One region of the Exiguobacterium sp. R-39 genome, then DNA from elsewhere that is predicted to be linked to it. Evidence: riboswitches for the same ligand, from Rfam matches in the RefSeq annotation. Region 1 holds a riboswitch; each other region holds the start of a gene.

Region 1 (2,266 bases):
CATATGTGTCCATCCAGGACGTGAGCGCAATATCATGAATGCGTGCTGCATCAGCCGGAACTGCTTCGCGTATCTCCATACCGAAATCCCCCTTTTCCTTTTACAGGCTCATGTTCTTTTACCCTTTTCTAGAAATTTCAGTCGTTTCCCTGCAAAGTTCCGGAGAAACAAAAAAAGTTCAGAAACACCCTTAAAAGGGAGTTTCTGAACTCAGGATTATGCGAAACGTTTTGCCTGCTCTTCAAGAGTAGCGGCTTTATCTGTTTGCTCCCATGGTAATTCGATGTCTGTACGACCGAAGTGACCATAAGCTGCTGTCTGACGATAAATCGGACGGCGGAGATCAAGCATCTTGATGATCCCTGCAGGACGGAGATCAAAGTTTTCTGCGATTAATTCAACGAGTTGCGCTTCAGGAAGTTTTCCTGTACCGAACGTATCGACTGCGATTGAAACCGGGTGCGCCACACCGATTGCGTAAGCAAGTTGAACTTCTGCTTTGTCCGCAAGACCAGATGCAACCAGGTTTTTCGCGACATAACGTGCTGCGTAAGCAGCTGAACGGTCGACTTTCGTTGGATCTTTACCAGAGAACGCTCCACCGCCGTGACGTGCATATCCGCCATACGTATCAACGATGATTTTACGACCTGTCAACCCTGCATCTCCTTGTGGTCCGCCGATGACGAAACGACCAGTCGGGTTGATGAAGAATTTTGTGTCTGCATCGATGTACTCTGCCGGGATGACCGGTGCGATGACATGTTCTTTCAGATCAGCTTGAATTTGCTCAAGCGTCACTTCTTCTGCATGTTGTGTCGAGATGACGATTGTATCGACGCGAACAGGTTCATTGTTCTCGTTGTATTCAACCGTAACTTGCGTTTTACCATCCGGACGGAGGTAATCGAGTTGCCCCGTTTTGCGGACCTCTGCCAAACGACGAGCCAGTTTGTGTGAAAGCGAGATTGGAAGTGGCATGAGTTCCGGTGTTTCTTTCGTTGCATAACCGAACATCAGACCTTGGTCTCCTGCTCCGATCGCATCGATTTCTTCATCGGACATGTTTCCTTCGCGTGCTTCAAGCGCTTGGTCCACACCGAGAGCGATGTCTGCTGACTGCTCATCGATTGATGTCAATACAGCACAAGTGTCTGCATCGAAACCGTATTTAGCGCGTGTATAGCCGATTTCACGAATAGTTTCACGAACGACTTTCGGGATATCCACGTAAGTTGATGTCGTGATTTCTCCAGCTACTAATACGAGTCCTGTCGTGACAGAAGTTTCTGCCGCAACACGTGCGTTTGGATCGGCTGCAAGAATTGCATCCAAAATTGAATCCGAAATCTGGTCACAGATTTTATCCGGGTGACCTTCAGTTACTGATTCCGACGTAAATAGTCGGCGATTAAGGTTTGTCATGTTTGACCCTCCCAAAAAAGAATTTGACGGTGTACTCATTTCCCCTAGTTGAGTGGGACGGTAAAATGAAAAAAACCTTTCCATGTCCAAAAATGGTCAGGGAAAGGTTGTGCGTTCTTCCTTTACCCTCTTATCGTTCGAAGTGTTTACTTCGCTTCAGGAGAGCACCTTTTCCTACATTAATGATGAAATTAATATAAGACGGTTGCCGGGTTTCTTCGGGCCTTGTTCCCTCCACCTGCTCAGAATAAGAGTATCCGTTACGAATTACATGATATAAACTTGTGCTCACTCTGTCAAGCAACGTTTTAATTTCTAGTCGAAAAATTTCGGAAGAGATGTTAAACTGTTAATGCTGAAAGCGTTTCCAGATAAATAGAAATCAGCGCAGGAAAATGATTGCCCTGTCATTAGTATGTCATATATAATAAATGTGTCATACTAATAGTAGAGCTAAAACCAACGTAGGGGAAAGGTGGGGTCAGGATGCCGATGACGGTCCTGAATATCGAAGAGCTACTCAAGAAGGAGCATGTGTTCAAACAACTGTCAGTTGCTGAACTAGTCGAACATGCGATTCGCAACAAAGAAGGAGTTCTTGCAGAAAATGGTGCTTTGTCTGTAGAAACGGGGAAATTTACAGGTCGTTCACCGAAAGACAAGTTCATCGTCCGTGATCAATCGTGTGAGATGCATATCGATTGGGGTCATGTCAATCAACCAATGGAATCGGACAAATTCGAGCAACTGTTACAAAAAGTTCTTCGTTATATGAACGAAGCAGATCAACTTTACTACACAGAAGCTGCTGCTGGTGCCGATACGCATTTCACCCTTCCAG
Region 2 (2,266 bases), 1.2 Mb from region 1:
TTCGTTGCTTGCCTTGGTTTTCTTTCGGGGCGGGGAGGTCGCAGCGCTTACGGAGGTCGAACCGCTTTATCTATTTGGCGGTTTCGTCGGTGTCGGTGTCGTATTTTGTGTCATGCGGGGTATTCAACTGCTCGGTCCGTCCATCGCGATTTCCGTCGTCCTGATTTCGCAACTCAGTTTTGCGTTGTGTGTCGACGTTTTTGGCTGGTTTGGTTTACCAAAAGTCGATTTATCGTTTGGGCAGATCATTGGTTTAGTCGTCATGCTGAGCGGCATCTTCGTCTTGAAACGGTATCAGGTCGTGGACGAGTCAAATCAAACAGATGAAATCAAAGCGATTTCTTAAAAACATCGTCAACCACTCAAAAGAGATCACGGCTTTCACGCGACTTTTACAGTAAAGTGCGTGAAAGGGTGATCTCTTTTAAAAGACGCTTCGTTTAAATCAGACGGATACTTCTTCTTTCCAGGCGACGTCGATAAAGGCATCACGGCCGGAGGCTTTCCGGTCTTTTTTGTAGTGGGCCGGATTTTTTTTATGGAAGTCCTGATGGTATTCTTCCGCCGGATAGAAAGAAGCTGCCGGTTCGATCCGTGTAACGATCGGTTGTTTGAAACGGTTTGTTGCAGCCAGTGCATCACGTGACGCAATCGCTGCAAGGCGTTGTTCTTCCGTATGGTAAAAAATCGCCGGGGCATACTGTATGCCACGGTCCTGGAATTGTCCGCCGGCATCGGTCGGATCCGTTTGCGGCCAGTACAGTTCGAGTAACCGTTCGTATGAGAACAGTGCCGGGTCAAATGTAATCTCGACGACTTCGGAATGTCCGGTCGTTCCGGTTTTGACCTGCTCATATGTCGGATTGTCGACGTGTCCTCCTGTATAACCGGACACGATACTGTGAATCCCCGGTAATTCCTCAAATGGTGTCACCATGCACCAGAAACATCCTCCTGCAAATGTTGCTTTTTCCATGTCATCTCTCCCTTTCTCCTGGCCTCTTGAGCCGTAATGCTCTCATTTCTGACAGCGAGAAAACGAAAACGACTCCTTTGCTTGGTTGCAAAAGGAGTCGCCGCTTTTTATCAACCAAAGCTTTCGCTTTGCTGGTCGTAGCACCTTGCTGTGCGCAGGTTGCTGGGACGTCATCGATCCAGATCTCTCGGTCCACTCTTGATAAGTGTTATATGAAGTTGATGTAAGTTCGTTATCATTGGGATGATAATACCATTCATAAAAGTGGAAAGTCAATTCTTATGTTTGCAGGGCACGAAGAACTGTCGCCCCTAACGTTTTCGCCCCGATCAGTAAAGCCCGCTCATCGATTTCGTACTTCGGATGGTGTTGCGGATAAATCGTGCGTCCATCTGTTTTCGCGGAGCCGGTAAAGAAATAACTGCCCGGAACCTGTTCCAGGTAATAGGCAAAATCATCGGCTGCCATCATCGGTTTCATTTCACGGACCTGTGCTTCCGGCAAAAAACCGGCCGCTTCCCGGACGAGCTTCGTTTCATCCGGATGATTCCAAAGGGACGGGTAACCTGTCGTGAAATCAATGGAATAATCAGCGCCGATTCCGGTGCAGGTCGTCCGTGCGACGAGATCCACCTGTTGGCGCAACTGATGCCGGAGTTGTTCGTTGAACGTCCGGATTTCTCCGACAATCCGGGCTTCGCCGGTCACGATGTTCGGTGCGGTTCCGGCATGAAATGAACCGATTGCAACGATGGCCGGCTCAAACGGATCAACGCGCCGGCTGACGAGGTGCTGAAGATTACAGACAAGCTGTGCACCGGCGACAAGTGCGTCCTGCGTCCGGTGTGGCGCTTGGGCATGACCGCCTTGACCATGAACAACGATTTCAAATTCATCGATCGCACATAATGTATGCCCGCTGTGATAACCGATCGTTCCGACCGGAAGATCATTTTCGAGGTGTGTGCCGAAAATCGCATCGACACCGTCGAGACAGCCGTCCTCAATCATTTGAATCGCACCACCCGGAAATACTTCTTCACCGTGTTGGTGGATAAAGACGACAGTACCTGTTAATTCATCCCGGATGGCTTGAAAAGCAGCGGCGAGTCCAAGGACAATCGCCGTGTGTCCGTCGTGTCCGCAAGCATGCATGACACCGGGACGGATTGAGCGGAACGATAATTCCGTTTCTTCCTGGAGCGGTAACGCATCAAAATCGGCCCGGACCGCAATTGTTTTTCCGGGACGGGTGCCGGTCAGTGTCGCGACGATTCCGCTGCCACCGAC
Region 3 (2,266 bases), 1.2 Mb from region 1:
CGGGCGATCGTCAAATGCGACAAATCCTCCATCACCGTAAACGCTTCTTCCTTGCTCGCATGGTAGACGTGCGGAACGAAAGGAACAGCGACTTTTGCGAATTCTTTTAAGGCCGATTGTTCAATCCAGGCCCGTTCGAGCGACAGCGGCCAGCTTTCCCCGACGACTTTCGCATATGGCAACGCCTGCTTTAAAATCAGCCGTTTTTCTCCTTCCTGAATCCGGAAAACGAGATTTAAATTCCCGTCCCCGATCTCTTCTGCCGTCACCGGTTCATTGCCGATTAATCCGAGTGTCCGGACCCGTTCAATCGCGTCCTGTACTGTAAATGCTTGGTATCCCATTCTGGTTTCCTCCTTGTTGATCACACGAAAAAACGCCTCTTTTCGTCAAAGAAAAGAGGCGCGGCAGAATACTCCGTCCTCTTATCTCTCAGACGAATGTCTGTTGGATGTAGCACCGTGCCGGATGGTCGGTTGCTGCGGCGTCTTCGGGCCAATTCCCTCTGCCAACTCACGATAAGAGTCATATGTAGTTGTCATGTGATTTGATGTTGATTTGAATACTACGTGCGTTGCTGGCCGTCTGTCAATTCCAATTTTTAGTGAAACGGATTCAAAAACGGAACCGTCTATAGAAGAAGTATTTTCAAAAAAATAAATTTTCAAAATATAGTTTGACAAGTGATGGATCTCATGTAAAAATTGCAATTAGATTTCACAATTTCATCCAATTCTTATCAAGAGCAGACGGAGGGACGAGCCCTACGATGTCGCAGCAACCGACCACTTGGCACGGTGCTAATTCTTGCAGCTAATACGCTGACAGATAAGAGTCCACGCGCAATTTTTCATGGTCTCTTGTCATTGACGAGGGACCATTTTTGTATTTTTCAATAAGGGAGAGACGATTCATATGGCGTACATTACCGCAACATACCAACTCGGAACGACTGATCAGTTGCCGAAACGGGCAGAGCAAATCGCGCTCGGTCTGACGGTCGGTTCATGGACCGATTTAAATCACTTGGAACAACAACAACTGGAATCCTTTAAAGGACAGGTCGTCCATACAGAAGAACATGACGGCAAAGGTTACATTACGATCCGTTATCCGGAACACAACGTCTCACGGGACTTTTCCGCTATCTTAACGACGGTCTTCGGTAAACTGTCGCTCGATGGACAAATCAAGTTAACCGACTTACAGCTTCCCTCGTCATTCACGAACGACTTTCCCGGTGCCAAATTCGGGATTGAAGGAGTCCGTCAATTGATTCAGGTCCATGACCGTCCCCTGTTGATGAGCATATTTAAAGGAGTCATCGGACGGGACCTCGTCTTTTTACAGGAACAACTCGAAGCACAGCTCGCGGGCGGCATCGATCTCGTTAAAGATGATGAGATTCTATACGACAATCCGTTGACGCCGGCACTCGACCGGGCACGGATCGGACGGGAAGTCCTCGACGCCCATTATGAACGCACCGGCAAACGGGCGCTTTATGCAATTACGTTAAGCGGTCCCGTCTTCGGCTTGAAGGAACAGGCAAAACGCCTGATTGAAGCAGGTGCCACGGCCTTCCTGCTCAACACGTTTACATACGGACTCGATGTCCTGCGCGAGTTGGCTGCCGATGCGGACATTTCCGTCCCGATTTTTAATCACCCGGCCTTAAGCGGTGCCTTGATCGCAAGTCCTGAATACGGTATTTCGGCTCCTGTTCTGCTTGGAACGTTACCCCGACTGGCCGGTGCTGACTTGACATTGTTCCCGTCTCCCTATGGTAACGTTGCACTCGCCAAAGATTTGGCCCGCGGGATCGCCGTTGAAGCGACGCGAATCGGAGAAACGAAGACGATTCTGCCGGTTCCGTCCGCCGGCATCCATCCCGGCCTCGTCGCTCAGCTCGTCCGTGATTTCGGTACCGATTCGGTCATCAATGCCGGAGGCGGCGTTCACGGTCATCCGCAAGGGGCAGCGGCCGGTGTCCTTGCATTTCGTCAGGCGCTCGACGCCGCACTGACCGGAGAATCGCTGACAAGTGCCGCAACGCGGCAGGAAGAATTACGGGTCGCCCTTGACGCCTGGGGGATCACGAAATGACGACTCGGATTTTATGTGACTTCGACGGCACGGTGACGGAACACGACAACATCATCGCCTTGATGAAAGAGTTTGCCCCGCAAGAAGCATTTGAACCATTAAAAAAAGGTGTGCTCGACCGGTCGCTGTCGATCCGGTCCGGGGTTGGACAGATGTTCCG

Evidence for each region. Region 1 has a riboswitch for S-adenosylmethionine ahead of metK (methionine adenosyltransferase). Riboswitches for the same ligand answer to the same signal wherever they lie in the genome.
Region 2: another riboswitch for S-adenosylmethionine. It lies ahead of msrA (peptide-methionine (S)-S-oxide reductase MsrA); the one in region 1 lies ahead of metK (methionine adenosyltransferase).
Region 3: another riboswitch for S-adenosylmethionine. It lies ahead of ACP26N_RS02380 (2,3-diketo-5-methylthiopentyl-1-phosphate enolase); the one in region 1 lies ahead of metK (methionine adenosyltransferase).

Annotation. Positions count from the first base shown of each region.
Region 1 covers NZ_CP187965.1:2,330,318-2,332,583, forward strand. The annotation lists gene ACP26N_RS12245 (GNAT family N-acetyltransferase) at 1-79, opposite strand, end outside; gene metK (methionine adenosyltransferase) at 217-1,425, opposite strand; SAM riboswitch class I at 1,553-1,679, opposite strand; gene pckA (phosphoenolpyruvate carboxykinase (ATP)) at 1,912-2,266, shown strand, end outside.
Region 2 covers NZ_CP187965.1:417,717-419,982, forward strand. The annotation lists gene ACP26N_RS02250 (DMT family transporter) at 1-346, shown strand, start outside; gene msrA (peptide-methionine (S)-S-oxide reductase MsrA) at 446-976, opposite strand; SAM riboswitch class I at 1,081-1,184, opposite strand; gene ACP26N_RS02260 (amidohydrolase) at 1,256-2,266, opposite strand, start outside.
Region 3 covers NZ_CP187965.1:440,377-442,642, reverse strand. The annotation lists gene mtnK (S-methyl-5-thioribose kinase) at 1-344, opposite strand, end outside; SAM riboswitch class I at 423-525, opposite strand; SAM riboswitch class I at 734-835, shown strand; gene ACP26N_RS02380 (2,3-diketo-5-methylthiopentyl-1-phosphate enolase) at 916-2,106, shown strand; gene ACP26N_RS02375 (2-hydroxy-3-keto-5-methylthiopentenyl-1-phosphate phosphatase) at 2,103-2,266, shown strand, end outside.